One region of the Arthrobacter sp. JB02-1C genome, then DNA from elsewhere that is predicted to be linked to it. Evidence: riboswitches for the same ligand, from Rfam matches in the RefSeq annotation. Region 1 holds a riboswitch; each other region holds the start of a gene.
What was found. A riboswitch is a leader RNA that binds a small molecule or an ion and turns the genes downstream of it on or off. The one in region 1 is predicted to bind S-adenosylmethionine.

Region 1 (9,566 bases):
CGGTCTTCAACGAAGGCGAAGTGCCCGCGGAGGGCCTGCGGGATGTTGGAGTCAGCGGCCGCGAGCTCGCTGAGCAGCCGGAAGAGCTGCGGCAGGGAGGCGCCCAAACCGCCGTCGGACACCGGAACGCGGAGGGCGCCGAAGCCTGCCGCGGTGAGCTCCTTGATTTCCGCGAACGGCAGCGTGTGGTCCTGTTCCCGGGCGCTGGCGCCTTCGGCGATGCGGGCAAAGATGGGGCGGAACCGGCCGGCGAGGGTCTGGTAGTCGGCTTCGGGCACAGCGGTAATTACTGATGACATGGCATGGCCTTTCGTCTGTGGTGTGAGCTTGGAGTTGGTGGGGTGATGGTTACGCGGTGGCGGGTTCGACGGCGGCGGGTGCCGTTGCGGCATCCGCAGGAGTCCGCGCAGCGGCGGACCTGGCCAGCGCCAGGGCCCCGGCGAACGCAGCGGCGACGACGACGGCGGCCAGCACCGCCGCGGACCAGCCGGCCGGCCACGCGCCGGAGAGTCCCAGCAGGGCCGGCGTCGTCGTCGTGAGCTGTCCGGTCAGCAGGGCCGCCCAGCCGGTGAACGCCGAGAGCGAGGACCGTCCGCCGGCCAGGACCAGGAAGAACAGGAACCAGAGGACCGCCCAGCTGAGCCACAGCACGGCCAGGAACGGGTCTGCCGCGACGTTGGTCGCGGCGTAGAAGACGGCGAGCACGGCCACCAGGGCGCAGAACCAGCCGATGCCGGCCGAGCCCAGGCCGAGCACGGCGTTCAGTCCGACGTAGAGGTACGTGAGGCCGAAGAGCACGATGCCGGCGGCTCCGAGCAGCAAGGCGCCGTTACCGCCGGCCGCGACCGCGAGGAGCACGGCCAGCACGAGCTGGAACAGGCCGATGAGGATGTTGAACGCGCCGCTGTCACGGGCCGGGATGCGGCCCAAGAGGGCCAGGCCGTTGATCAGGAGGGCAGCGCCGGAAAGGATCAGGCAGATATATGACATGGAAAATTCCGTCCACGAGGACGCCCCGCCGACAGCGGGACTCGATGCTTGCCGCGGCGCTTATGCGCACGGCCGGATCTTCACCTGGGGCACCCCGCCACGAAGAGGGTTGCCGTCCAACAAGCCAGGGCTTAATGCTGGAACTCTTGATCTGTACCTAGGACACTAGGGGCCGCGGAAGGCCCCCGACAAGTAAGTTGCGTCACATGAAGCGCCCGACGATTGAAGCTACTGTCGGACCATGACGTCGGATGATTCAGTGCGGGAGGCAAAGGCAAAACTGCGCGCCGAGGTCCGGCGCGGCCGCCGGACCCGGGTGGCGGCGGAGCAGGGGCGGGCGGAACAGGGGCCGGCGGCGGCTGGCCTGACGGAGCAGCTGGTTGCCCTGGTTCGGCAGCGCGCCCCGGCCTTGGTGGGCTGCTATCTCTCGGGCGGCGATGAGCCCAACACCCGGCCGTTCCTGGCGTGGGCCGCCGCGAACGGCGTGGACGTTCTGGTTCCGCTGAGCAGGCCGGACGGGTTGCTGGACTGGGTGGCTGCGACCGGGGGACGCGAGCAGCCTGGGCTGTTCGGCATCTCGGAGATGGTCGGCGAGGTGGTGCCCGCCAGCGTGGTCCAGCGCATCGAGCTGCTGCTTGTTCCTGCCGCGGCGGTGGACCGTGCGGGAATGCGGATGGGATGGGGCCGCGGGTACTTTGACCGGGCCCTGGCATCCCTGGCGAAGCCTCCTGCGGTGTTCGCCGTCATTTATGATGAGGAGTTCCTGGATGTGGTGCCGCGGGAGAGCCACGACCGGCCGGTCGACGGGGTGGTCACGCCCGGCGGCACCACAGTATTTTGACCGGCAACGGCGCGCCCCCGGTCAGAGGGCGTCGGTGGGGGCTGCCCGGTGGTCGATGTCGGCCGTCAGCTTGTCGATCCGGTCCAGGGCGGCGTTGAGGTGCGTCACCGTCGCCCACAGGTCCGGGTGGTCGTGGCGGACCTGTTCGAGGCTGGCGCCGGCCGAGTTCAGCGCTGACAGGTCGTAGCTGACGTTGGTGCGCGCTCCGGTGAGGGCTGCCCTGAGGGCTCCAAAAGCGACAACCACATCGGCGATCAGCGCAGGGTTGCCGTGCGCTGCCAGCCATTCCAGGTCCGCGATGGCATCGATGGCCCGCTCGCCGAGCAGGGCAGAGGATTTTGCGGCCTCGACGGAGGCTTTGTGGATGGCGTCCTCGCGTTCGGGCCCGGGGTCCAGGCGGAAGGCGGCCCCGAAGGCTTTGGAGGCGGCGGAGTCGTCGTCGGCCAGGCGGAGCGCGGCTTCCCGCAGTGAACGGGCCCGGGTGTGAACATCCTCGAGTTCAGCGCGTTGCTGCTCATCGGCGTCGGTGTATCCGGCCACCATCGACGTCAGGGACCCGGCGATGGCAAGCATCACCGCGGACCCGGCACCACCACCGGGGGAGCCCACGGATTCCGCCAACGCGAGCGTCCACTGTTCAACCGTCGAACGCCGGGTTGTCACTGCTTCCGAATCAGCCATGAAACCAAGTCTGCCCCGACGCCGCGGGTGCCGTCACCCGCCGGCTGGCGTTTGCTGCAGTCCGAGCGCCGCTCCTTACTGCGCTGCTCCTTACGGCGCCGCTCCTTACGGCGTCGGCATGCCGCCGTTGACGTTCAGCGTCTCGCCCACCACGTAGCTGGACTCCGGCGAGGCGAGGAACACGTACGCCGGCGCCAGCTCGGCCGGCTGGCCGGCGCGGCCCAGCGGGGTCTGCTTGCCGAACTCCGGCAGTTCCTCGGTGGGCTGGCCGCTGCTGGGCTGCAGCGGGGTCCAGATGGGGCCGGGCGCCACCGCGTTGACCCGGATCCCCTTCGGTGCGAGCTGCTGCGCCAGGCCCTTGGTGAAGTTGTTGATCGCCGCTTTCGTGGTGGCGTAATCCACCAGGGTTTCCGACGGGCTGTAGGCCTGGATCGACGTCGTATTGATGATGGTCGATCCGGGCGAAAGGTGCGGCAGCGCCTCCCGGGTCAGCCAGAACATGGCGTAGACGTTGGTCTTGAGCGTGTGGTCGAACTGGACGTCGTCGATGTCGCGAAGGTCCTGTTGCGCCACCTGCTTGCCGGCGTTGTTGACCAGGATGTCCAGTCCGCCGAGCTCCCGCACCGCGGTCTCCACCAGGTCCTTGCACACCGCCGAATCCTTCAGGTCGCCGGGTACCTTGATCGCCTTGCGGCCGGCCTTCTCGATCAGGTTCGCGATCCGGGCGGCGTCCTCTTCCTCCTCCGGCAGGTAGGACATCACGACGTCGGCACCCTCGCGGGCGAAGGCGATCGCCGTCGCGGCCCCGATCCCGGAATCCGCGCCGGTGATGATTGCCTTCCGGCCCTCCAGCCGGCCGGTGCCGCGGTAGCTCTCCTCGCCCAGGTCCGCCTTGGGCGTCATCTTTGCGTCCAGACCGGGCTCCGGCTGGCTCTGCTCGGGCGGTTCGACCTGCTCGTACGCGGTAACGGGATTCCTGAACGTGTACTGGTCAGTCATGGTTCTCCTCCGGATGGTTGCGGTCGGCTGGCATCCACATGCTAAGCATGCTTAGTAACCAGCGTAAGCAGAGCGGGGGACAGGCGCAACGGCCGGGTTGGAGGTTGGTCGCCTGCGGACGGGGCTGCGCGGGGGTGGTGGGGCGGAAGGCACGGGTGGGCCGGCGGGCGCGGGTGGGCCCTGGCCCGTCGTCGGTGTCAGCGTGCCGGACCGCGGGGACCGGCCAGCTCCGCCAGCACCCGCGCCCCCGTGCGTGCGCCGTCGGCCGCGCGGAGGCGGGCCCCCAGCAGTTCCGCCGCCCGGCGGTGGCTCTCGGATCCCAGCAGGGCGGTAAGCGCGGCAGCGATCTGTTCCGGCGGAGATGTGCGGCGCAGGAGCACTCCCGCGCCTGCATCGCGGACGGCTTTGCCGATCATCGGCTGGTCCATCATGGGGTGCATCGGCAGGATCATCAGTGGCAGGCCATGGGCCAGCGCCCGCATGGTGGTGGCGTGTCCGCCGTGGCCGATGACCGCGCTGCAGCGGGGCATCAGCTGAAGATGGTCCACGTAGCGGTGCACCGTGGCGTTCGCCGGCGCGGACAGTTCCGCGGGGTCCACGGCAGGCCCGGTGGTCACGGTTAGCGTGATCGGCAGCGCGGCGGCCGCGTCCAGGATGTTCTGCAGCGCCCGCCGTTGCCCCGGAAACGCCGTGGTGCTCAAGCTGGCCAGCACCTCCGGCGGACCGCCTCCCGGCGTGTGCCCTGCGGTGCGGCCCAGCGCCGGCGGTGGTGCCTGTACTGTAGTGCCGCTCGCCCGGCCTGGGCCGATGCCGTCCAGCACCGCGCCGGACCACACCGGTCCCGTGGCGCCCGGCCCAGTGGCGCCCGGTCCGCTTGCACCGGGTCCGCTTGCGCCGGTGGGCGGACCGGCCGGGTCCAGGGCGGGATCTGCGCACACCAGCACCCGCTCAGCCTGTCGCAGCACGTGCCCCGGTGGCAGCCGCCGGAGCGCCAGCGCCGCCCCCATCGGCCCGCGCCGGAATGGTCCGTCGAAGAAGGCAAGGAAGCTGTGGACCAGCACCACGGGGCGGAGCCCGGCCTCCGCTGCCGCCCGGATCGCGCCCAGCAGCAGGCAGTCGACCACGACGACGTCGGGCAGCATGCGCCGCGCCTCCGCCACAAGGTCCCGGCCGGCGCCGGCGTCGCCGAACACCCGGAGCATTGCGGCGAACTGCCGGTGGGCAGGGATGTCGGCGACGGGATCGAGCGGCGCCGCGTCACGGTAGGGAATGAACTCGGCGCCGGAGGCTTCGACGGCCGCCGCTTGGCGGGGGTGTCCGAGGAACCGCACCCGATGCCCCTCGCGCAGCAGCTCGCGGCCGATGCCCAGGGCCGGCGGTAGGTTGCCGCCGGCGTCCAGCGTCGCAAAAAGAAAACTTGCCATCGGGTCCTCCTCGTGCTGCCTCCCGGGCTGCCCGACCTGATCCAGACCTGATCCAGACCTGATCCAGACCGACTGTCGCTAGGGCATGAAGCATAGTGGCGGTGCCGCCCGCGCAACAGGGCCCGGAGGCCTCCAGGGGTGTGAGCTACTCCATAGCATCTGATTGCCGGCTGCCGGCGCCGAAAACCCTGCCCTGCGGCTCGAAAATCCGCGGAACCACGCCGAAGTTGGTCCCTCTGGAGCCAGCCGGGCGTGGATTTGTTCCGGGTCGGTTTGGTGTGTAAAGTAGTTCGAGTCGCCGCCGCTGAAGCGGAAAGATAGCGACCGACCCCCTTCTAAACGGCCTGGAAAATGGTTCGCGAATTTGCGTGCTGATTTCGGGTGGGGGCCTGGCGTGTGGGACTGGTAATCGCGGAAACGTTGATTTGCAAAGGACCGCGGGGCCGGGTAAGTTTGAAAAGTTGCTCCGGAGCGATCCTGGACCGTTGGGTTTGGGTGGTGTCGGGTGTGTCTGTTGTTTGAGAACTCAATAGTGTGCCAAGTTTGTTGATACCAATTGTTTTATTGATTGGTTGTTTTGGCTGTGTTGTCCACCCCGTGGATGGCATGGTTTTTACAGCTGGTTTCAAATTTGTGCGACTGGTTTCTCCCGTTTTCCCGGGGGTGCCGGTTGTGTCTGTTTTACTTCAACGGAGAGTTTGATCCTGGCTCAGGATGAACGCTGGCGGCGTGCTTAACACATGCAAGTCGAACGATGATCTCCAGCTTGCTGGGGGGATTAGTGGCGAACGGGTGAGTAACACGTGAGTAACCTGCCCTTAACTCTGGGATAAGCCTGGGAAACTGGGTCTAATACCGGATATGACTCCTCATCGCATGGTGGGGGGTGGAAAGCTTTTTTGTGGTTTTGGATGGACTCGCGGCCTATCAGCTTGTTGGTGAGGTAATGGCTCACCAAGGCGACGACGGGTAGCCGGCCTGAGAGGGTGACCGGCCACACTGGGACTGAGACACGGCCCAGACTCCTACGGGAGGCAGCAGTGGGGAATATTGCACAATGGGCGGAAGCCTGATGCAGCGACGCCGCGTGAGGGATGACGGCCTTCGGGTTGTAAACCTCTTTCAGTAGGGAAGAAGCGTAAGTGACGGTACCTGCAGAAGAAGCGCCGGCTAACTACGTGCCAGCAGCCGCGGTAATACGTAGGGCGCAAGCGTTATCCGGAATTATTGGGCGTAAAGAGCTCGTAGGCGGTTTGTCGCGTCTGCCGTGAAAGTCCGGGGCTCAACTCCGGATCTGCGGTGGGTACGGGCAGACTAGAGTGATGTAGGGGAGACTGGAATTCCTGGTGTAGCGGTGAAATGCGCAGATATCAGGAGGAACACCGATGGCGAAGGCAGGTCTCTGGGCATTAACTGACGCTGAGGAGCGAAAGCATGGGGAGCGAACAGGATTAGATACCCTGGTAGTCCATGCCGTAAACGTTGGGCACTAGGTGTGGGGGACATTCCACGTTTTCCGCGCCGTAGCTAACGCATTAAGTGCCCCGCCTGGGGAGTACGGCCGCAAGGCTAAAACTCAAAGGAATTGACGGGGGCCCGCACAAGCGGCGGAGCATGCGGATTAATTCGATGCAACGCGAAGAACCTTACCAAGGCTTGACATGAACCGGAAAGACCTGGAAACAGGTCCCCCACTTGTGGCCGGTTTACAGGTGGTGCATGGTTGTCGTCAGCTCGTGTCGTGAGATGTTGGGTTAAGTCCCGCAACGAGCGCAACCCTCGTTCCATGTTGCCAGCGCGTTATGGCGGGGACTCATGGGAGACTGCCGGGGTCAACTCGGAGGAAGGTGGGGACGACGTCAAATCATCATGCCCCTTATGTCTTGGGCTTCACGCATGCTACAATGGCCGGTACAAAGGGTTGCGATACTGTGAGGTGGAGCTAATCCCAAAAAGCCGGTCTCAGTTCGGATTGGGGTCTGCAACTCGACCCCATGAAGTCGGAGTCGCTAGTAATCGCAGATCAGCAACGCTGCGGTGAATACGTTCCCGGGCCTTGTACACACCGCCCGTCAAGTCACGAAAGTTGGTAACACCCGAAGCCGGTGGCCTAACCCCTTGTGGGAGGGAGCTGTCGAAGGTGGGACTGGCGATTGGGACTAAGTCGTAACAAGGTAGCCGTACCGGAAGGTGCGGCTGGATCACCTCCTTTCTAAGGAGCACCTACAACAACCACGCCAGGCGTTATGTCTGTGTGGTGGTGTTGTCAGGAGTAGGCCCGTTGCGCAGGCGATTGTTCTGCGGCGGGTGCTCACGGGTGGAATATCAACAAATAGCGGCCGCTGGTTTTCTGCCGGCACCCAGTACGGTCACTTGTTCCCTTCGGGGGGCGGGTTGTCCTGGAACGGTGCGGGGAGGGGATGGGCGGTTTAGTGTTTGGCACACTGTTGGGTCCTGAGACAACAGGACCATGGCATGGGCGGGGTTTTCCTTTCGGGGGAGGCCTGGTTGGTGCTGTGGGGCTGGTTTGTTTCTGGTTTCCTGGCTGCATCGATCACGCGCGTTGACGTGGGTGGGGTGTGTGGTACGGGGTTGTTGTTTGAGAACTACATAGTGGACGCGAGCATCTTTTATAAGAAGCAATTTCCAAGAATATGAACCTGGATCTGGTTCCATGCCTTTTGGGTGTGGGGTTGGTTTCGTGGTTCTCTCGTGAATTACTCCTTGATCTTTTGTGGTCAAGTTTTTAAGAGCACACGGTGGATGCCTTGGCATTAGGAGCCGAAGAAGGACGTAGGAATCTGCGATAAGCCTGGGGGAGTCGATAACCGGACTGTGATCCCAGGGTGTCCGAATGGGGAAACCCCGCCAGGGGCGCGAGTTGCCTGGTGACCCGCATCTGAACACATAGGGTGCGTGGGGGGAACGCGGGGAAGTGAAACATCTCAGTACCCGCAGGAAGAGAAAACAATAGTGATTCCGTTAGTAGTGGCGAGCGAACGCGGATCAGGCTAAACCGTTCCATGTGTGATAGCCGGCGGGCGTTGCATGGTCGGGGTTGTGGGACTTTCCGTTCTGTCTCTGCCGGGACAGTGGGGTGTGTTGCATGGGCATAGGTGAGCGGTCTTGAAAGGCCGGCCAGAGAGGGTGTGAGCCCCGTAACCGAAATGCTGTCATGCCGCCTGGGAGGTATCCCGAGTAGCACGGGGCCCGAGAAATCCCGTGTGAATCTGTCAGGACCACCTGATAAGCCTAAATACTCCCTAATGACCGATAGCGGACCAGTACCGTGAGGGAAAGGTGAAAAGTACCCCGGGAGGGGAGTGAAACAGTACCTGAAACCGTGTGCTTACAATCCGTCGGAGCCATCGCAGCTTGCTGTGTTGTGGTGACGGCGTGCCTTTTGAAGAATGAGCCTGCGAGTTAGTGTTACGTCGCGAGGTTAACCCGTGTGGGGAAGCCGTAGCGAAAGCGAGTCTGAACAGGGCGTTGCAGTGGCGTGATCTAGACCCGAAGCGAAGTGATCTACCCATGGCCAGGTTGAAGCGACGGTAAGACGTCGTGGAGGACCGAACCCACTTCAGTTGAAAATGGAGGGGATGAGCTGTGGGTAGGGGTGAAAGGCCAATCAAACTTCGTGATAGCTGGTTCTCCCCGAAATGCATTTAGGTGCAGCGTTGCGTGTTTCTTACCGGAGGTAGAGCTACTGGATGGCTAATGGGCCCTACAAGGTTACTGACGTCAGCCAAACTCCGAATGCCGGTAAGTGAGAGCGCAGCAGTGAGACTGTGGGGGATAAGCTTCATAGTCGAGAGGGAAACAGCCCAGACCACCAACTAAGGCCCCTAAGCGTGTGCTAAGTGGGAAAGGATGTGGAGTTGCGAAGACAACCAGGAGGTTGGCTTAGAAGCAGCCATCCTTAAAAGAGTGCGTAATAGCTCACTGGTCAAGTGATTCCGCGCCGACAATGTAGCGGGGCTCAAGTACACCGCCGAAGTTGTGGCATTCAGATTTTTGCTAAGCCCTTGTGGTTCAGGCGTCTGGATGGGTAGGGGAGCGTCGTGTGGGCGGTGAAGTCGCGGTGTAAACCAGCGGTGGAGCCTACACGAGTGAGAATGCAGGCATGAGTAGCGAAAGACGGGTGAGAAACCCGTCCGCCGAATGATCAAGGGTTCCAGGGTCAAGCTAATCTGCCCTGGGTAAGTCGGGACCTAAGGCGAGGCCGACAGGCGTAGTCGATGGACAACGGGTTGATATTCCCGTACCGGCGAAAAACCGCCCATGTTGAACGGGGGATACTAACCGCCCGAAGCCTGCCCGAGCGCCCTTGTGGTGTGAGGGTTTTGGTGGAGCGCGGGACCTGATCCCGGGAGGCAAGCGTATTAACAGGTGTGACGCAGGAAGGTAGCCGGGCCGGGCGATGGTTGCCCCGGTCTAAGGATGTAGGGCGAACGGTAGGCAAATCCGCCGTTCATGATGCCTGAGACCCGATGGGACCCCCGTAGGGGGGGATCCGGTGATCCTATGCTGCCGAGAAAAACATCGACGCGAGGTTTTAGCCGCCCGTACCCCAAACCGACACAGGTGATCAGGTAGAGAATACTAAGGCGATCGAGAGAATTATGGTTAAG
Region 2 (9,566 bases), 560 kb from region 1:
TTACGCCGCCGCTAGCTGGCTTTGGCGAGTCCCGTGCGGGCCATCGCGTCCGCGTAGACGACGCGCATTTCTTCCAGGTACTGTTCCTGCCGCGCCGGGGTGCCGGCGAACGCGCGGCCGCTGAGCGAGCGGACCTTGTAGGTCTTCAGGCCGCGGCGCCAGATCATCGGCACCTCGGTCTTGAGCAGCAGGTTCGCCAGCCGGTTGGCTTCGGTTCCGTGCGCCACGATCACCGAGGCGCGCGGGACCAGGGCCAGGAACTTGAGCAACGGCTTGAGGCCGGCCGAGATCTGGTCCGGCGTGAACTTGCCGTTGGGCTCCCCGGGCACGTGCCACGGGTGGACGTTCCAGGGCATGACAAACTCGGGGCGGAGGCCCAGTTTCCACTGGATGCCGAGCATCCGGGTGACCGCTTCGTCGTCGCCGGGGGTGATGAAGCCGGACGGGTCGGCGGTGCCGATGTTCGAGTGCAGGCTGATAATCCGGCATTCATCAATGTCGTGCCCGGGATCCACGTAGGGGACTGTGGTGCCAGCTTTGGCCGCCTGCAGGGTATCGCACAACTCGTTTACCGGCGCCACACTGGCTTCGTAACGGCGGCTGAGGAGCTGTTCGTGGAAATTTTCTGTGGCCAGGGCTGTCATGTATTGCTGGGTCTCCTGCGGGTTTGGTCAAGCTGCCGCATCGCTCGCGGGCACGCCAAAAGAAGGCGCGCTACGGCCGGTGTGGTTGAAAATGTGGTGTGGACCGATGCGTGGTCGGCCGTTACCAGTCTATCAAGCCCTGCGTCCGGCGAACCCCGGGGATATCTTCGCGCCGGTGCCCGCGCCGGTGCCCGCGCCGGTTACCAGAGCCGCCTGGTGGCCCGGCGTGCCCCTTCGCCCAGCGCCTCAAGCTTGGCGACGGCGATCTGCGGGTGGACCCGGCCGCCGAGCCCGCAGTCCGTGGAAGCGATCACGTTTTCCCGGCCCACCAGTTCGGCGAAACGGACAATCCGGTCCGCGACCAGGTCAGGGTGCTCCACGACATTGGTGGCGTGGGAGACCACGCCCGGAATGATCGACTTGCCCTCGGGAAGCTTGGTGTCCTGCCAGACCCGCCATTCGTGTTCGTGCCGGACGTTGGCCGCCTCGAAGGAGTAGGCCCCGGCGTTGATCTGCAGTACGGAGCCGAGGATGTCCGCGAACGGGATGTCCGTGGTGTGCGGTCCGTGCCAGGAACCCCAGCAGACATGCAGCCGGATCTGGTCCTGCGGCAGGTCGCGCAGGGCCCAGTTGGTCGCCTCCACGCGGAGTTGGATGAACTTCAGGTAGTCGGCCAGGCTCGGCTCCGGGTTGATTTGGTCCCAGCTCTCGGCCAGCGACGGGTCATCGAGCTGGACGGTCAGTCCGGCGGCGATGATGGCCTGGTATTCCTCGCGCATGGCGTCGGCGCAGGCGTAGAGCAGTTCCTCATCGTTTTTGTAGTACTCGTTGGCCACCCGGGCGCAGGAAGCGGGAGAGAGGGACGCGATGAACCCTTCGGCGAGGCCCGCCGCGGCCAGGCCGGCTTTGAGGTTGGCAATGTCAGAGGCCACCAGGTCCTGGCCGGTGTAGGTCAGCGGCCCGGCGATCTTGGGCTGGGTGACACTCCTGCGGTGGGAAAGGATCCCGGAGGTGGGGTCGTTGTAGGCGTCGCCGAACTTCTGCCGGTCGCGGCGGTCCGGAAAGGAGGTCAGGACGATGTGCCCGGGTGAGGAACGATGCACCTGGGAGTCGGACCAGCGGTCCACCTCGGTCGGTTCCAGGCCGCCGAGCCGGGAGAAGGAGTAGTTCCACCAGGCGCCGTAGTCCACCTGGCTGGACATGGCGTGGCCGTATTCGCCGTCGTTCGCAATGTCGATCCCCAGGTCCTTCTGGCGCTGCACCACGTCCACCACGGACGTCTCCAGCAGATCCAGGAACTCGGGGGTGACGCCGTCTTTTTCTTTGGCCTCGTTCGCCGCGATCAGCTCCGGGGTGCGCGGCAACGAGCCGGCATGGGTGACGCGGATGTGGTCGGTGTTCTGGGGCATGGCGCGGTTTCCTTCCATCGGTCCTGGCAGTAGCACCGTGGAGTCACCGCACCGCCGGAGGCAGGCCATGACCGGCCGGTTGCTGCGGCGTCAACGGTCCAGGTCCCTCGGCCGCTCGGGATGGTCAGTCCCAGTTAATTGCAGGGACCGGCGAGTGGCAAATAGCCGCCGGATTGTGTCGCGGCGATGCTCAGCGCGTTAACCGGCGCCCGGTGATGACGGCGGCCGCCGCCAGGACCGAGCACACCGCCATGGACACCGCCATCGGGGTGGCGCTGTGCTGCCCGGCCACGCCGGTCAGCGGGGAAACGAGGCCGCCGAGGAGGAACTGGACGAGCCCGAGGACCGCGGAGCCCGCCCCGGCCCGGCCGGGAACGCGGCCCTGCGCCAGCGCCGTGGCGTTGCCCATGATGAAGCCGAGACAGGACTGGGTGAGGAACAGGTGCAGCAGCGTGGTCCAGCCGGTGACGCCCGCCAGGACCAGCAGCAGCCCCGCGAGATTCACCGCGCACATCACCACGATGGCAGTCCGCAGGAGCACGGCAGGCTCCACCCGGTCCACCAACCTGGTGTTGACCAGCGCGCCGATGATCATGCCGCAGGCATTGACCGCGAAGATGACCGAGTAGCCCAGGGCGGAGAAGCCGAGCACGTTCTGCACCACAAAGGAAGACGCCGAAATGTAGGAGAACAGGGTGCCGAAGCTGAAACCGAACGCCAGCGCGTAGGCCATGAAGGAGGGGGTGCCCAGCACGGATCGGGACGCCTCAGCCACGGCCTTGAGGCCGCCGCGGCGTCGGCGGTGCGGCGGCAGGGTTTCCGGGACCACCAGCACAGAGCAGGCCAGCATCAGCCCGCCGAAGCCGGTCAACACCCAGAAGACTGCCTGCCATGGGGCCACGGTAGCGATCACCCCGCCGAGCAGGGGCGCGACGACCGGCGCCAGGGAGGTGATGGTTGCCATCATCGAATACAGCTTCGCGGCAGCCCGGCCGGCGGCCAGGTCCGAGACGACGGCCCGGGCGATCACCACGCCGGCGGCCCCGGCCACACCCTGGAGTGCGCGCAGGGCCAGGACCAGTTCGATGCTGGGTGCCAGCGCGATCGCCACCGAACTGAGCAGGAAGAGCGCATTGCCGGCCACCATCAACCGGTGCCGTCCGAGCACGTCCGAAATGGGCCCGAGCAGGAACTGGCCTACCGCCATCCCCACCATGTACGTGGTCAGGGTCAGCTGCACCGCGGAGGTCGGTGTCCGGAAGAATGCCGCCATCCCCGGCATGGAGGCGAGGTACATATCTGTCGCCATCGGGCTGACGGCGCTGAGGATCCCCAGCGCCACGACGAGCAGGAGCCGGTCCTTTCCGCCCCGGAGGTTCAGGCGGGACCGGAACTGGTCCTTGTCGTGGGGCGAATCCATGGAATTTTCTCTCAGCTGCGGTCCGGACAGTGGTCTCAAAACCCTAATTGAACACCAGCGCAGGTCCGCAGGCTAAACTTGGGTGGTAAGAGCCCCGGACTCTGGCGTTGATGGTACAGATCGTAGTGGTACCGCGCACAGCGGCAGAGTCGGGGCATTCTCATGAACGGTGTTGAGCTGCGGTGACCGCCCGGTGGAACTGACCGGTGGATCACAGCAGTCCGGCCCGAACGAATGGGGGAGGATCCCATGCCAGCAATCGTGATCGTCGGAGCCCAGTGGGGCGACGAAGGCAAAGGTAAAGCCACCGACCTGCTCGGCGGCCGAGTCGACTATGTGGTCAAGCCGAACGGCGGCAACAACGCCGGGCACACCGTCGTCGTGGGCGGTGAGAAGTATGAGCTGAAGCTCCTTCCGGCCGGCATCCTGAGCCCGAATGCGGTCCCGGTGATCGGCAACGGCTGCGTGGTGAACCTCGAGGCCCTGTTCCAGGAGATCGACGGCCTCGAGGCCCGCGGCGCGGACACCTCGAAGCTGCGCGTCTCCGCCAACGCCCACCTCGTGGCGCCTTACCACCAGGTGCTGGACAAGGTGACCGAACGCTTCCTCGGCAGCCGCGCGATCGGCACCACAGGCCGCGGCATCGGCCCGGCCTACATGGACAAGGTGGCCCGCCTCGGCATCCGGGTCCAGGACGTCTTCGACGCCTCCATCCTGCGGCAGAAGGTCGAAGGCTCGCTGCGGCAGAAGAACGAACTGCTGGTGAAGGTCTACAACCGCCGCGACATCGAGGTGGACGAGATCGTGGACTACTTCCTGTCCTTCGCCGAACGCCTCCGCCCGCTGGTTATCGACAGCACCTTTGTGCTGAACAAGGCGCTGGACGAGGGCAAGGTGGTCCTGATGGAAGGCGGCCAGGCCACGTTCCTGGACGTCGACCACGGCACCTACCCGTTCGTGACGTCCTCCAACCCGACCGCCGGCGGCGCCTGCGTGGGCTCGGGCATCGGCCCCACCCGGATTTCCCGTTCAATCGGCATCATCAAGGCCTACACCACCCGCGTCGGGGCCGGCCCGTTCCCCACCGAACTGTTCGACGAGATGGGCGTGTACCTGCAGAAGACCGGCGGCGAGTTCGGCGTCAACACCGGCCGCCCGCGCCGCTGCGGCTGGTACGACGCCGTGCTGGCGCGGCATGCCTCCCGGGTGAACGGCTTCACGGACTACTTCGTCACCAAGCTGGACGTGCTCACCGGGATCGAGCAGATCCCGGTCTGCGTCGCGTACGACGTCGACGGCGTCCGGCACGACGAGATGCCGATGACCCAGACCGAGTTCCACCACGCGAAGCCGATTTTCGAATACTTCGAAGGCTGGACCGAGGACATCACCGGTGCCCGCACCCTGGCCGACCTGCCGGAAAACGCGCGCAACTACGTCCTGGCACTCGAGAAGCTCTCCGGCACCCGGTTCTCCGCGATCGGCGTCGGCCCGGACCGCGACCAGACGATCGTGATCAACGACCTGATCAACGACTAGGGCCGGCTCCCGCTACCCACTACTCTTAACCCCCGACGACGGCGGCGGCCCACCTTGCGAGGTGGGGCGCCGCCGTCGTTTAAGCGCCGCTGTCTCCCGCCGGCTGGCTGCGGGGAAAAGAAAAAAAGAAATTTCCGGTTCCGGCGTAACCTTTCGCGTTCCCCGGGCGATTACCCCTGTGTAAGCGCCGCCCGGAACCGGGTTCCCCCACCAGCACCGGCCGGCCGCTTCAGGGAAAGATCCCGGGCGCCTGCCCCATCGGGCGCCGACGGGACCTCGACTGCAAGTGCGGGCCGGCGCCTGCCCCCATCAGGCGCCGGCCGGCCTTCAACCAACCAAAGGATGTTCGTTTTTCATGAAGAGTGTTAGCAAAACCACCAAGATTGCTGTCGGCGCCGCCATTCTCGCGGTCGGAGGATTCTCCGGGATCGGCCTGGCCAACGCGGCCCAGGTTTCCAACACCCAGCAGGCCGAAGTGAACCACGCTACGCCCGCCACCCCGGCCGTTCCCGCGACGCCTGCTGTCCCGGCGACACCGAAGCTCCCCGCCGTCCCTGCCGTGCCGGCCACCCCCGCCGTTCCCGCCGCGCCGGCTACCCCCGGCCTCGACGGCTCCGCCAAGGGAGCAGCCAACGTCAAGGGCGCCGGCGCCGCGGCTGAGGGCACCGTTGCTGCCGACGCGGATGGCGTCACCGTCGACGGTGCGGCCAACGCCAAGGGCGCCGCCCAGGCCAAGGCCCACGCCGGCGTTACCGTCGCCGTTCCGGGCGTCAAGGGCGTCCCGGCGGTACCCGCCGTTCCGGCCCAGCCGTCGGTCGAGCTGCCCAAGCTCGACAAGTAAGCACACCGCCTCCCTGCGGAGGTGACGGGGTGCGGCCGCTAGACTTAGCGGCCGCACCCCCTGCAGTAAACGGAAGGACGCCCCTTGGCAGACCCGCTGAGCGATGACGAGCTGTCAGCAGCTCTCGCCGGCGACCCGTCAGGATTCAGCGCCGTCTACACCGCGCTCGCGCCGGCGGTGCTTGGTTACTTCCGCGCGAAGGGCGTTGACGATGCCGAAGCCCTGACCCAGGACGTCTTTGTTGATGTGCTGCCGAAACTGGAGCGAATTACCGGCGGCTACCAGGGCCTGCGGACTTTTATCTTTTCGGTCGCCCACGCCCGTCTGGTCGACCACTACCGGCGTTCCGAGCGGACGCCCTACTTCGCCGAATATGACCCCCTCAATGACGCGCGGTACGCCGCGTCCGCCGAGGACGAAGCCCTGGGCGCCCTCGGCGGCCTGTCCCACACGCTTTCGGCGCTCAATGACGAGCAGCGGGAAGTCCTGGTCCTGCGGATCGTCGCGGACCTCTCCATCGATCAGGTTGCCGGAATCCTGGGCAAGACGCCCGGCGCCGTCAAGCAGCTTCAGCGACGCGGACTCAACGTCCTGCGTGAGCTGGTAACCGAAAAGGACCACGCAGCATCATGACCGGCACGCCCACACCCCAGCAGGATGCCCGCATCCAGGCGATGCTTCACGACTCCGGCCTTGAATCTTCCGTCGAGCTCCGCGGAACGCTCGAGCAGCTCCTGGCCCTGGTGCCGGACCAGGCCCCGGCCCCCCGCGCCGACCTTGCAGCGCTGCTCGCTTCCGGCTCAACCCCCGCCGCGGACCGGACGCACGTCGTAACCCTGCCGGCCGGCGTCAGCAGCCTGGCCGACCGCCGCCGCGGCCACCGCCGCCGGCTGGCCCTGGTCGGTGGAGCCGTGGTCGGTGCGATGAGCCTGGGCGCCGGGGCCGTCGCGGCCGCCAACCCGGATCTCCGCGACCAGGTGGGCCACACCATCGGCGTCATCTTCCAGTCGCCGCAGCCCGCCCCCGCGCCGCAGCCGGCGGTGCCCGCCCCGGCGCCGGCGTCGCCGGACACGGTTCCGGCCGTTCCCGTGGTGCCGTCGACCGGCCCCGCCCACCCGCCGCCCAACGCCTCGACCGCTCCGGCCGCGCCGCCGTCGTCCGCGGTCACCGGCCGGACCCCCGCGCACCCGACGCCCGCCCCGCCCGCGGTGGGGCGCGGCGGCGTCCTGCCCACGCCCCCGCAGCGGCCCGTCGTACCAGGGCTGCCGGGCCAGCGCGGCAAGGGCATTCCGGCCACCCCGCTGCCGACGGTTCCCGCGATCCCGGAACTTCCGAGCGCTTTGCCCGGCTCCTAGCCGGCCAGCCCCGGCACCACACACCTCCCCTCACGCCCGCGGCTTAACCCAGTCAGCTCGCAGCTGATGTCGTTCTGAACGGTCAAAACGACATCAGCTGCGAGCTGGTTTGGGGCGGCCGGGGACCTAGGCGAGGACCTGGCGCCTGGCCGAAATCACCCCGGTGTCGAAGCCAGCCAAGTGCAGGCCGCCGTGGAAGCGGGCGTGCTCGATCTTCACGCAGCGGTCCATCACGACGTCGAGCCCGGCGGCCTCGGCTTCCTTGGCCACGTCCTCATGCCAGGAGCCCAGCTGCAGCCAGAGCGTCTTGGCCCCGACGGCGATAGCCTCCTCCAGCACACCGGGCAGGTCGTCATGTTTGCGGAAGACATCGACGATGTCCGGGCTCTCCGGCAGGTCGGCCAGCGACGCGTAGGTCGGCTGGCCCAGGATCTCCTTGACCACCGGGTTCACGAAGTACACCGTGTACCGGGTGGAGGACAGCAGGTACGTCGCCACGAAGTAGCTGGCCCGGGACGGTTTGTCCGAGGCGCCCACAATCGCGATCGACTTCGCCTGCCGGAGCAGGGTCAGCCGCTCCGGCGCGGACGGCCCGGTCCAGGTACGCTCTTCAACAGTCATCAGTTCGCTCCGATCGTGCAGGCTACAGCCTCTGATGCGCCGCGGGCGGATACATCGGCGGCCTGCTCTGTCGCCGCGTCCAGCGCCTGGTCCAGGTCCCAGAGGATGTCTTCGATGTCCTCCAGGCCCACGGAAATCCGGACCAGGTCTTCGGGGACGCCGGCGGCGTCGAGCTGTTCCGGGCTGAGCTGCTGGTGCGTGGTGGACCCGGGGTGGATGACGAGGGTCCGGGAGTCGCCGACGTTGGCCAGGTGCGAGGCCAGCTGCAGGGACTCGATGAACTTTTGTCCCGCGGCCCGGCCGCCCTTCACGCCGAAGGAGAACACTGAACCGGGGCCCTGCGGCAGATACTTCTGCGCCCGTTCGAAATGCGGGTGCGAGGGCAGGCCCGAGTAGTTGACGTAGGCCACGCGTTCGTCCGCTTCGAGCCATTCGGCGACGGCCTGGGCGTTCGTCAGGTGCTCGTCCAGGCGCTGTGCGAGGGTCTCGACCCCCTGCAGCAGCTGGAACGCCGACTGCGGGGACAACGCCGGGCCGATGTCGCGCAGCTGCTCGCAGCGCAGCTTGGTGAGGAAGCCGTACTCGCCGAAGTTCCCCCACCAGGAGACGTTGCCGTAGGAGGCGACCGGCTCGGTCATGGTCGGGAAGTTGCCGTTGCCCCAGTTGAACCGGCCGCTCTCGACGATCACGCCGCCCAGGGTGGTGCCATGGCCGCCCAGGAACTTGGTGGCGGAATGGATGACGATGTCCGCCCCGTGTTCGATGGGCCGCACCAGGTAGGGGGTGCTCAGGGTGGCGTCCACGACCAGCGGAATGCCGGCGTCGCGGGCCACCTTTGCCAGCCCCTCGAGGTCCTGGACTTCCGAGGACGGGTTGGCCACCACCTCGACGAAGATCGCCTTGGTGTTGTCCTGGACCGCGGCGGCGTAGTCCGCCGGGTCGGTGCCGGCGACGAAGGTGGTGTCCACGCCGAAGCGCCGCAGCGTGACGTCCAGCTGGGTTACCGTGCCGCCGTAGAGCTGGGAGGCCGCGACGATGTGGTCGCCGGACTGAGTGAGCGCGGCGAACGTGATGAACTCGGCGGCCATGCCCGAGGACGTGGCCACCGCGCCGATCCCGCCCTCGAGCGAGGCGATGCGCTCTTCGAACGCGGCCACCGTGGGGTTGCCGATCCGGGAGTAGATGTTGCCGTACTTCTGCAGCGCGAAGAGGTTCGCGGCGTCCTGGGTGTCTTTGAACACGAAGGACGTGGTCTGGTAGATCGGCACGGCGCGGGCGCCGTGTTCGGCGTCGGGGGTGCCGCCGGCGTGCAGCGCGCGGGTGCGGAATCCAAACTTGCGGTCAGCCATTACGCGCTCACCAGCCCGGTGGTTGCGCTGGCCGAAGCCACCGGGGTGCCGGACAGGTCCAATTCGGTGCCGTGTTTACGTGCCAGGTCGGCCTCCAGCTCGCGGACGATCGGCAGGATGTCCTTGCCGAACGCGGCAACCTCCTCCTGGAAATGCAGGTAGCAGGTCAGCAGCAGGTTCACGCCGATCTTCTTGTACTCCACGATCCGTTCAGCGATCTGCTCGGGGGTGCCGATCAGCTGGGTCTTGAAGCCGTCGTTGTACTGGATCAGATCCTCGAAACTGGAGTCGGCCCACATGCCCTTGCCGTCATTGGTGGAGGCCCCGGCCTCCTGGACGGCGGCGCGGAAGCCTTCGACGGCAGGCTTGTGGGCCTTCGCCACGATTT
Region 3 (9,566 bases), 1.3 Mb from region 1:
GGACGCGGCGGACGTCGCGGAAGACGTCACCAATTCCAAGCCCCTGGAAATCGCGGCCCGCGCCGGGTTCGCGGTCTCGGGACTGCTGCACTTCCTGATCGGGCTCGTTGCCATCCGGCTCGCCATGGGCGGGCAGGGGCGTGCGGATTTCAGCGGCGCCGTGGCCGAACTGGCCGCGCAGCCCGCTGCCCCCGTGCTGCTCTGGACCGCCTGCGCGGCCTGCGTGGCCCTGGCCATCTGGCAAACCAGCGACGCCATCTTCGATTTTGAGCACCTGCCCACGAAGAAGAAGGTCGGGAAGAAGCTCAGGGCCGCGTTGCAGGCCCTGGTCTACACCGGCTTCGGGCTGACGCTCGCGTCCGTCGCGGTCGGCGCACAATCGGACCAGCGCCGGTCCACAAGCGACCTCACCCTGCACCTGATGAGGGCGCCGGGAGGCACCTTCCTGCTCATCCTCGTCGGCGCGGCCGTCGCCGTGACCGGGATCGTCTACGCGATCCGCGGCTTCCGGAAGTCTTTCGTCAAGTACATCCGGATGCCCTCCAACGATCAGGCGCGCACCGCCGTAACGGCCACCGGGATCGCCGGTTACGCCGCCAAGGGCATAGCCCTGCTGCTGACCGGGCTGCTGGTCATCATCGCCACACTGAAGGCGGACCCGTCGCAGTCCACGGGGCTCGACGGCGGCCTGCGGGCCTTGCGGGAGCAGCCGCTGGGCGTGTACATGCTCGCCGCCGTTGGCGCCGGCCTGATCTGCTACGGCATCTTCATGGCGGTCCGGGCCCGGCTCGCCCGGATGTAGCGGAACAGGACGCGGTCTGAATCGGGCTGGGCGTAGGGTGGGCGTTAGACGGAAGGAGCACTTCATGAAGAAAATCCTCATGGTACTGACTAGCGTTTCCGAGATCGGCGATACGGGCGAGAAGACCGGCTACAACGTGGCCGAGGCTGCACATCCCTGGAAAGTCTTCAAGGATGCCGGGCATTTCGTCGACTTCTCATCCATCCAGGGTGGCCAACCACCGCGCGACGAGGTGGACAAAGAAGATCCCATCCAGGTCGCCTTCACGGAGGACGAGGCCACGCGGGCCGGCCTCTACAACACCGCCCGCGTCGACGTCGTGGATCCCGACCAGTACGACGCCGTCTTCCTCGTGGGAGGCCACGGCACCATGTGGGACTTCCCGGATAGCGAAGGCTTGCAGAACCTCGTTGCCAGCGTCTACAACGCCGGTGGCCTGGTGGGCGCGGTCTGCCACGGCCCGGCCGGCCTGCTGAACGTGGAACTGGCCAACGGGTTTCGCCTCGTCGAGGGCCGGAAGGTGGCTGCCTTCACCAACGACGAGGAGGTTGCCGCAGGGAAGGACAAGGTCATTCCGTTCTTTTTGGCAGACCGGCTTGAGGAACAGGGCGCCACCCACGTCTCCGCCGGTGTCTTTGAGGAAAAGGTCGTGGTTGACGACCGGCTGGTGACCGGTCAGAACCCGGCCTCAGCGGCCGGGGTGGCCAAGGAGATGGAGAAGCTTTTCGCAGCAGTCATCCACCAGGAAAAAGCCGAGGAACAGCACGAGACGGAGGCTCTGCGCGCCGAGAAGGACGCGGAGAAGGCTGCCGAGAAAGCTGCCGCAGAAGCGCAGCACTAAGACCAACAGCGCGCTGAAACGGACGGCCACCCCGGCAACGGGGTGGCCGTCCGTTTTCGTCCGTGCGCTCGCAACGACACTGTCCAGCGCCTCGCCGCCCGGCCAAGTTCATGACGCCGGGTGGGCGGTTATGTGGCGCGCTAGGAGCGTTTATTGCAGAACGTGTCGTAATGATTGGTCAATCGAAGATTCTGCGGCAAAGTAGGGGTTACCTCGACCCACAAGGGTTGCGGGAACGAAAAAAGCCCCCCTGGGCGAATAAACAACCATCCAGATCGGCTGAGAGACCTGGCTCGATGACGCCGTAGCAACCACCCTTTCGGGCACGGTGCTAATGCCAGGACCGATGGAGATTGCCAAGATCCCGCGTTCCAAACCGGCGCCCTGCGGCGGCCGGCTGGACCCGTGATTCTGGAGTTCCTTGGTCATGACCGAGAGGATCCACGATGGATACCAACGAATCACGCACCGCCGCTGCGAACGCGAAAGCAAAACGCCGCCCGCTGCGTTTGCTCACGCTGATGGGCGCCGCGGCCCTGGCCCTGAGCGCCTGCGGCGCCAACACAGCCGGTGCCCCGGCACCGCAAACCCAGGATGGAACGCCGGTGCAGGGCGGAACGTTCGTGTTCGCCGAAGTCACGCCCATCAACAACTTCCAGACCCAGGCGGCGCGCTTCTACGAAAAGGCCAACGTCCTGAACAGCGTGCTGGACCGGCTGACCTATTTCGATGCCAAGAAGGGGGCGCTGGTCCCCTGGATCGCCAGCAAGTTCACCGCGAGCGAGGACCAGACCAAGTTCACCTTCACGATCCGCCCGGGAGTGAGCTTCAGCGACGGAACGCCGCTGGACGCCAAAGCGGTCCAGGCCAACTTCGAGGCGCTGGGGAAAGGCATCGAGAGCGCCAAGATCCAGCCCAACGTGGACTTCTCCACGTACCAGTCCTCACGGGTCATCGGCGAGGACCAGGTGGAAGTAACGCTGTCCTCCCCCGATGCCAACTTCCTGCGCGCCACTTCCTCCGTCACCGCCGGACTCGTTTCGCCGAAAACCCTCACGCTCGATAACGCCGGCCAGTCGGCCATCGCGAAGATCTCGGGATCGGGTCCCTTCACCTTCGAGTCGGAGAAGGCCGATGAGGAAATCGTCCTGGCAAAGCGCTCCGACTACGCCTGGGCCCCGGAAGGCGCCGCCAACCCGGGAGCCGCCTACCTGGACAAAGTCGTCGTGAAGTACCTGCCGGAAGTGGCACACCGTGCCGGGGCCGTGCAGACCGGCCAGGTTGACCTGGTCCGTGGCCTGCAGCCCGCCGATGAAACCTCCCTCGCCGGGAGCGGCAACCAGGTCCTGCCGGCCAAAGGCATCGACCTGACGGTAAACATGGCCGCCGTGCGCGTCGGCAGCGGCAAGCTCGCCGACGTGAAGGTCCGCCAGGCACTGCAGCTTGGAATCGATCGGCAGACACTCAAGGACACGGTGCTCTCCGACAGCTACGAACTCGCTGGCTCCGTTTTGAACCGCGAAGCGCCTGACTTCGTTGATCTCTCCTCCGACCTGGCCTACAACCCGGAGAAGTCCAAGAGCCTGCTGGAGGAGGCCGGCTGGGCAGTTGGCGCCGACGGCACCCGCGCCAAGGACGGCCAGAAGCTTGAGGTCACGGTCACGTCATCAAACAACTCGGTTGTTATCAAGCCCGCTTTCGAACTCATCGAGCAGCAGTGGCGCAAGATCGGCGTGAAGCTGGTCAACCGCGCGGCGGACAACGCCTTCCTGGCGACCGCCATGAAGGACCCCAACGTGGAATTCTTCGGAACCCGGCAGTTCGCGTACGGCGGCCTGGGGCCGGTCTTCGGCCCCGCAACCAACACGCAGACACTGAATGCGGACTCCCAGCTCAATAAGCTCTTCGCCACGGAACGCGCCGCTACCAGCGCTGCCACGCACAAGCAGGCCGTTGCCGAAGAACAGCGCGCGCTGGTTGTCGACCAATCGCTGGCCCTCGTTCTCTGGGACGAAGTCCAGGTCTATGGTGCCAATGCCAAGTCGCATGTCGAATTCACCTCGGGCACCGCACCGATCTTCCAGGGTGCCTGGAAGACCAGCAAATAGACCGCCATGGGCCTCTACTTCGCGCGGCGCCTCGGGCAGGCGCTCCTTGTCATCTGGCTGGCGTACACCCTCGTCTTCCTGGCAGTGCAGCTGCTGCCCAGCGATCCGGTCACGATTTTCCTGTCGGCGGACGCGGCGGCCGACCAGGCAACGATTGATGCCATGAAGGCGCAATACGGCTACGACCAGCCGCTGCTGGTGCAGTACTTCAACCAGTTCGGGCAGTTGCTCCGCGGTGACGTGGGGTACTCCCTGGCCTCCGGGCAGTCGGTGGCGACGCGCATCGGCGCGGTTGCCGGATCCACCGTGGCACTGGCATCCAGCGCGTTCGCCTTGGCCGTAGTCCTTGCGCTGGCCCTCGTTGCCGCCGCCACTTTGAGCCGTTCGACGGCGCTGAAGCGGTTGATCACCAACCTCCCGCCGTTGTTCGCAGCGGTTCCGGTCTTCTGGCTCGGCCTCGTGCTGCTGCAGCTTCTGTCCATCCAGCTCGGCGTGATGTCCCTGTTCCCGGACGGTTCCTTCGCGTCACTGGCAGTCCCCGTCCTCGTCCTGGCCCTGCACGTTTCCGCCCCGATCGCGCAGGTACTTCTTAAGAGCATCACCCACGTGTATGAGCAGCCCTTCATCGACGTGCTGCGGGCCAAGGGCGCCTCCCCGGCGTGGATCTTCTACCGCCACGCCCTGAAGAACGCGGCGGGTCCGGCGATGACAATTGCCGGTATCACGGTCGGAACCCTGCTCGCGGGTTCCGTCATCACGGAGACCGTCTTCGCCCGCTCCGGTCTGGGATCGGTGGTACTTCAGGCGGTCACAGTCCAGGACGTCCCGCTGGTCCAGGGCCTGGTGCTGCTGACGGCTTCGGCATTCGTTGCCGTGAACCTGATCGTCGACCTGCTGTACCCGCTGTTGGATCCCCGCATCCTCAAGAGCAGCACCCACGGCTCACCACGAGCACTGACCGCCTGAAACCGAACGGAGAATCTTGTGAGCCTCGAGCTACTGCAAACAGACCCCGTCCATGAAGTCTCGTTGCCCCCGGCCGCCGCCGTGGCCGCCGTCCCTACTGGCCAGGCGAAACGCGGAGGAACCATCCTGCGCCCAACGGGCCTGTGGCTGACCGTCATTCCGTTGCTGGTTGTCGTGGGGTGGGCCGTCCTGCCGGGCCTGTTCAGCGGCTTCGACCCCATCAGCGGCATTCCGAAGCAGAAATTCCAGCCTCCAAGTTCAGGGCACTGGTTCGGCACGGACCACCTGGGCCGGGACGTCTATGCGAGGGTCGTCCACGGCACCTCCCAGACGCTGCTCACCGCGGGGCTCGCTGTCCTGATCGGCGCCGTGGCGGGAACGGCCCTGGGCCTATTCGCTGCGACGGCCGGCCGGGCCGCCGATGCCAGCACCATGCGCCTCGTTGACGTGCTCCTGGCAGTGCCAGGGTTCCTGATCTCGTTGATCATCGTGACGGCGTTTGCGCCCGGACCCATCTCCCTTGGGGTGGGCGTGGGCATCGCCTCGATTGCCTCGTTCGCCCGCGTGGTGCGCTCGGAAGTCCTCCGCGTGCGCAACCTGGACTACGTCGAAGCCGCCTTCCTCAACGGGGGATCCTACTGGTCCGTCATCTGGAGGCATGTTCTGCCGAACTCCTGCGGCCCGGTCCTCGCCCTGCTGGCAGTGGACCTCGGCGCGGCGATTCTGGCAATTTCCGGGCTCGGCTTTCTCGGCTTCGGCGCTCCTCCTCCCACCCCGGAATGGGGGTTGCTGATCTCTGAGGGCCGGCAATACCTCGCCGGCGCGTGGTGGATGACCACCTTGCCCGGCCTCGTCATCGTGCTGACGGTCGTTCTTCTGGCCGGTCTCGGCCGCCAACTTCTCAAGATCTTCCGGTTCTAGTCAGGAGCCCCCATGACAACCAACCCAGTGAAACCCAGCCCCGACGCCGCACCTCTGCTCGACGCCGCGCCTTTGCTTGAGGTGCGTGGACTACATGTCGAATACGGCCGCGGCGCAGGGGCCATCGTGGCTGCAGACTCCCTTGGACTCGTCCTCAAGCCGGGTGAAATCGTTGCCCTGGTCGGCGAATCCGGGTCGGGCAAAAGCACGCTCGCAAAATCGCTCATCAGGCTGCTCCCCGAGTCGGCCACCGTTTCTGCCGGATCCATTCTCTTCGACGGCCTTGACCTGGCCGGCCTTTCCGAACGCGCAATGGAGAAGATCCGTGGCCGCCAGATCGGTATGGTTCCGCAGGATCCCGGGGCCTCGCTGGACCCGGTGAAGACGGTGGGATCCCAAGTGGCCGAGGTGTTCCGGCTGCACCCCGAGGAAGGCAAACGTTCCAAAAGCGAGATCCGGGCAGAGGTCATCCGGCTGTTCGAACTGGTAGGCATCGACCGTCCGGCGGAGCGGCTGAAACAGTATCCCCACGAACTCTCAGGCGGACTGAAGCAACGCGTCCTGATCGCGATCGCCTTCAGCCTCGGGCCGAAGCTGCTGATTGCCGATGAGCCGACCTCGGCGCTGGACGTCACCGTGCAGCGGCGCGTCCTCGAGGTCTTCAGCAGGCTGGCCCGGGACCACGGTACGGCCGTCATTTTCGTGACGCACGACCTGGCCGTCGCAACCGATCTGGCCGACCGGATTGTGGTGATGCAGCAGGGACGAATCCGCGAAGACCGTCCGGTCAGCGACATCCTGGCGCATCCGGAGGACGACTATACGGTCAGGCTGCTCCAGGAGGCCTCTCCGGCCGCCCCCAAGGAGGTCCCGGCCGTCGTGGATGCGGCCCGGGATGAGCCCGTCGCGGCGATCGACGTCCGCGGACTCACCAAGGTCTTCGGCCGGGGCGGCACCGAACATCGCGCGGTGGATGACGTCACTTTCGCGGTGCGCCAGGGAACCACCTTCGCATTGGTCGGCGAATCCGGCTCAGGCAAGTCGACGACTGCCCGCATGATTATGCGGCTGCTGGACCCCAGTTCAGGCACGGTACAGGTGCACGGCACCGACGTCACGCCCATCCAGGGCAAGGACAAACGGGAGCTGTGGCGCACCCTGCAGTTGGTGTACCAGAACCCGGATTCGGCGCTTGACCCGCGGCTGACGGTCCGGGACATTGTTGCCGAGCCCCTGGTCAGCTTCCGGGTCGGGTCGCGATTGGAACGCCGCGCCCGGGTGGCCGAGCTCCTTGACCAGGTGAACCTGCCGGCGCGCGTCACCGACAGCAGGCCCAAGGAGCTCTCCGGCGGCCAGCGCCAGCGCGTGGCCATCGCCCGCGCACTGGCCCTGGGCGCCCGCACCATCGTGCTTGACGAGGCCCTCTCCGCCCTGGACGTCCTGACGCAGGCCCAGATTCTGGTCCTGCTCGAAACCCTGCAACGCGATTTGGGACTGTCCTACCTTTTCATTTCCCACGACCTGCACGTGGTTGAACGCTTCGCCCATGACGTCGGCGTGATGAGTCGGGGGCGGTTGCGGGAAGTCGGCCCGACCGCGCAGGTCTTTGCCAACCCAGAGAGCGAATACACGCGTTTGTTGCTGGACTCCAATCCCGGGCGGCGTCTGCGCGAACTCGTTCCGTCACCCGCCCACTAGAAACTCCTTGATCTCAGAACCATGTCCACGATAGGAACAAGATGACAAGCACAACAGATGTACGGGAACTCAGCGACGAGGCCCGCTACCGGGCGTTGTCCGCCAGATTCCAGGCGGTATTCGCGCGCATCGCAGACGGCGCCCTGGAACGCGAGGCGAACCGCGTCCTGCCCTTTGAACCTGTCGCCTGGTTACGGGAAAGCGGCTTCACCGCACTCCGCGTCCCCGCCGAGCACGGAGGGGACCCGGTCAGCTATGAGCACCTGAGCCGGCTGCTGATCGAACTCGCCGCCGCGGACTCCAACGTTTCGCATCTGCTGCGGTCCCATTTCTCGTTCGTGGAAACCATTGCGCTTCAACCCGTCGAATTCCGCAGCCGCTGGTTCCCCCGGGTCCTGGCCGGGGAGATCTTCGGCAACGCCGCCACGGAACGTTCCGGCAACGCGCTCGGCACCACCCAGACGAAACTCCGCCAGGAGAATGGCCGCTGGTTGCTCAAGGGCGAAAAATACTACACAACCGGCAGCATCTTCGCCGACTGGGTGGTGGTCATGGCGAGCACCGAGGGACTGGAAGGCCGGCAGTATGCGTTGGTCCGCGCGGATGACCCGCAAGTCACGATCCTCGATGACTGGGACGGCTTCGGTCAGCCGCTGACCGGCACCGGAACGGCCATCTTTGATGACGTGGTGGTCGACCCCAAGGACATCCTTCAGCGCAAGGTCACCAGCACCCTGGAACCGGCCTTCTTCCAGCTCGCACTGCTGAGCGTGCTCGTCGGTATCGGTCACGCGGCGCTTCGCGACGCCAGCGCGCTGGTCCGGGAACGCACGCGCACCTTCAACACCGGCTCCGGTTCGCTGTTCCGCGACGATCCGCTGATTCAGGAACGCGTCGGACAGATCGCCGCCGGCGTCTACGCCGCCCAGTCCATCGTGGTGGCAGCCGCACGCGACCTGGACGCCGCCGTCGATCCTTCTCTTGGGCTTGATGAGGAGGCAGCCTTCGTCCGGGCCGAGCTGGGAGTGCAGCAGGCCCATGTGACGGTCCCCGCCCTGGTCCTGGCCGCCGCCAACGAGCTTTTCGACGTCACCGGCGCCTCCTCGACCAGCCTCAGCAAGGGGCTGGACCGGCACTGGCGCAACGCCCGGACTGTGGCCACCCACAACCCTGTGGTGTTCAAGGCGCGGTCCGTCGGCGACTTTCACATCAATGGGACCATTCCCACCGGTCTGCACAGCATCGGCGATGCCGTACCGGGAACCACGACCAGCCAAAGAACCACGACCAGCAAGGGGAACGATTCCTGATGGGAACCTTTGACGAACGTCCGCGCCTGCTCCTGAGCGCTTTCGTGATGAACACAACCAACCACATCCTGGGCGGTCAATGGCGTCATCCGGAGGCGCAACAGCACCGCTTCAACGAGCTCCAGTTGTGGGTCGAGCTCGCCCGCGAGCTGGAGGAGGCAAAGTTCGATGCAATGTTCTTCGCCGACGTCGTGGGGCTGTACGGCGATCACGAGGGTGGATGGGCTTCCCTGCTCCAGCGGGGGCTGCAGGTACCTTCGAATGATCCACTGGTTCTCTGCTCCGCCCTGGCGGCGGTAACTCAGGACATCGGGCTGGCCATGACCAGCTCCGTGATCCAGTCCGATCCGTTTCAGCTGGCCCGTCAAATGTCGACCCTGGACCATATTTCCAATGGCCGGGTTGCCTGGAACATCGTCACCAGCGTGCTGGAGAACGCCCACCGGAACTTCGGTAACGCCGGACTCACTCCGCACGACGACCGGTACGACTGGGCTGAGGAATACACCGAGGCCGCATACAAGCTCTGGGAGGGTTCCTGGGACGACGGCGCGCTGCTGGCGGACAAGGTCCGCGGCATCCACGCGGACCCGACCAAGGTCAACAAGATCAACCACCGCGGGTCCCGTTACTCCATTGACGGCCCGCACCTGGTCTCGCCGAGCCCGCAGCGCACCCCCTTCCTGTTCCAGGCCGGGAGCTCGTCCCGCGGCAAGAAGTTCGCCGCGGAGAACGCGGAGGCAACCTTTCTCTTTGCCCCCAACGTTGAATACGTGAAGAAGCAAGCCGCCTCAATCCGCGCCCTCGAAGCCGCGGCGGGCCGGGCGGCCGGCGACGTCAAGATCTTCGGCGGCCTGTCCTTCGTGATCGGCGGGACCGAGGCCGAGGTCGCCCGCAAGCAGTCCGACTATGACGACTAC

Region 2: linked by a shared signal. The riboswitch ahead of AC3ANP_RS07005 (cobalamin-independent methionine synthase II family protein) and the one ahead of AC3ANP_RS09810 (AmiS/UreI family transporter) in region 1 are both predicted to bind S-adenosylmethionine.
Region 3: linked by a shared signal. The riboswitch ahead of AC3ANP_RS03670 (ABC transporter substrate-binding protein) and the one ahead of AC3ANP_RS09810 (AmiS/UreI family transporter) in region 1 are both predicted to bind S-adenosylmethionine.

The regions. Positions count from the first base shown of each region.
Region 1 is NZ_CM173235.1:2,046,201-2,055,766, forward strand. Features, by position in the region: gene AC3ANP_RS09805 (acyl-CoA dehydrogenase family protein) at 1-299, opposite strand, end outside; gene AC3ANP_RS09810 (AmiS/UreI family transporter) at 349-990, opposite strand; SAM riboswitch class IV at 1,030-1,142, opposite strand; gene AC3ANP_RS09815 (5-formyltetrahydrofolate cyclo-ligase) at 1,232-1,831, shown strand; gene AC3ANP_RS09820 (cyclodeaminase/cyclohydrolase family protein) at 1,853-2,512, opposite strand; gene AC3ANP_RS09825 (glucose 1-dehydrogenase) at 2,618-3,511, opposite strand; gene AC3ANP_RS09830 (glycosyltransferase) at 3,709-4,935, opposite strand; rRNA gene AC3ANP_RS09835 (16S ribosomal RNA) at 5,622-7,147, shown strand; rRNA gene AC3ANP_RS09840 (23S ribosomal RNA) at 7,672-9,566, shown strand, end outside.
Region 2 is NZ_CM173235.1:1,482,941-1,492,506, forward strand. Features, by position in the region: gene AC3ANP_RS07000 (uracil-DNA glycosylase family protein) at 12-644, opposite strand; gene AC3ANP_RS07005 (cobalamin-independent methionine synthase II family protein) at 845-2,053, opposite strand; SAM riboswitch class I at 2,065-2,180, opposite strand; gene AC3ANP_RS07010 (multidrug effflux MFS transporter) at 2,244-3,473, opposite strand; gene AC3ANP_RS07015 (adenylosuccinate synthase) at 3,723-5,012, shown strand; gene AC3ANP_RS07020 (hypothetical protein) at 5,368-5,853, shown strand; gene AC3ANP_RS07025 (RNA polymerase sigma factor) at 5,938-6,486, shown strand; gene AC3ANP_RS07030 (hypothetical protein) at 6,483-7,208, shown strand; gene AC3ANP_RS07035 (CoA-binding protein) at 7,335-7,829, opposite strand; gene AC3ANP_RS07040 (O-acetylhomoserine aminocarboxypropyltransferase/cysteine synthase family protein) at 7,829-9,178, opposite strand; gene sfnG (dimethylsulfone monooxygenase SfnG) at 9,178-9,566, opposite strand, start outside.
Region 3 is NZ_CM173235.1:764,859-774,424, forward strand. Features, by position in the region: gene AC3ANP_RS03660 (DUF1206 domain-containing protein) at 1-802, shown strand, start outside; gene AC3ANP_RS03665 (type 1 glutamine amidotransferase domain-containing protein) at 867-1,643, shown strand; SAM riboswitch class I at 1,907-1,996, shown strand; gene AC3ANP_RS03670 (ABC transporter substrate-binding protein) at 2,090-3,751, shown strand; gene AC3ANP_RS03675 (ABC transporter permease) at 3,758-4,717, shown strand; gene AC3ANP_RS03680 (ABC transporter permease) at 4,736-5,638, shown strand; gene AC3ANP_RS03685 (dipeptide ABC transporter ATP-binding protein) at 5,651-7,336, shown strand; gene AC3ANP_RS03690 (acyl-CoA dehydrogenase family protein) at 7,378-8,646, shown strand; gene AC3ANP_RS03695 (NtaA/DmoA family FMN-dependent monooxygenase) at 8,646-9,566, shown strand, end outside.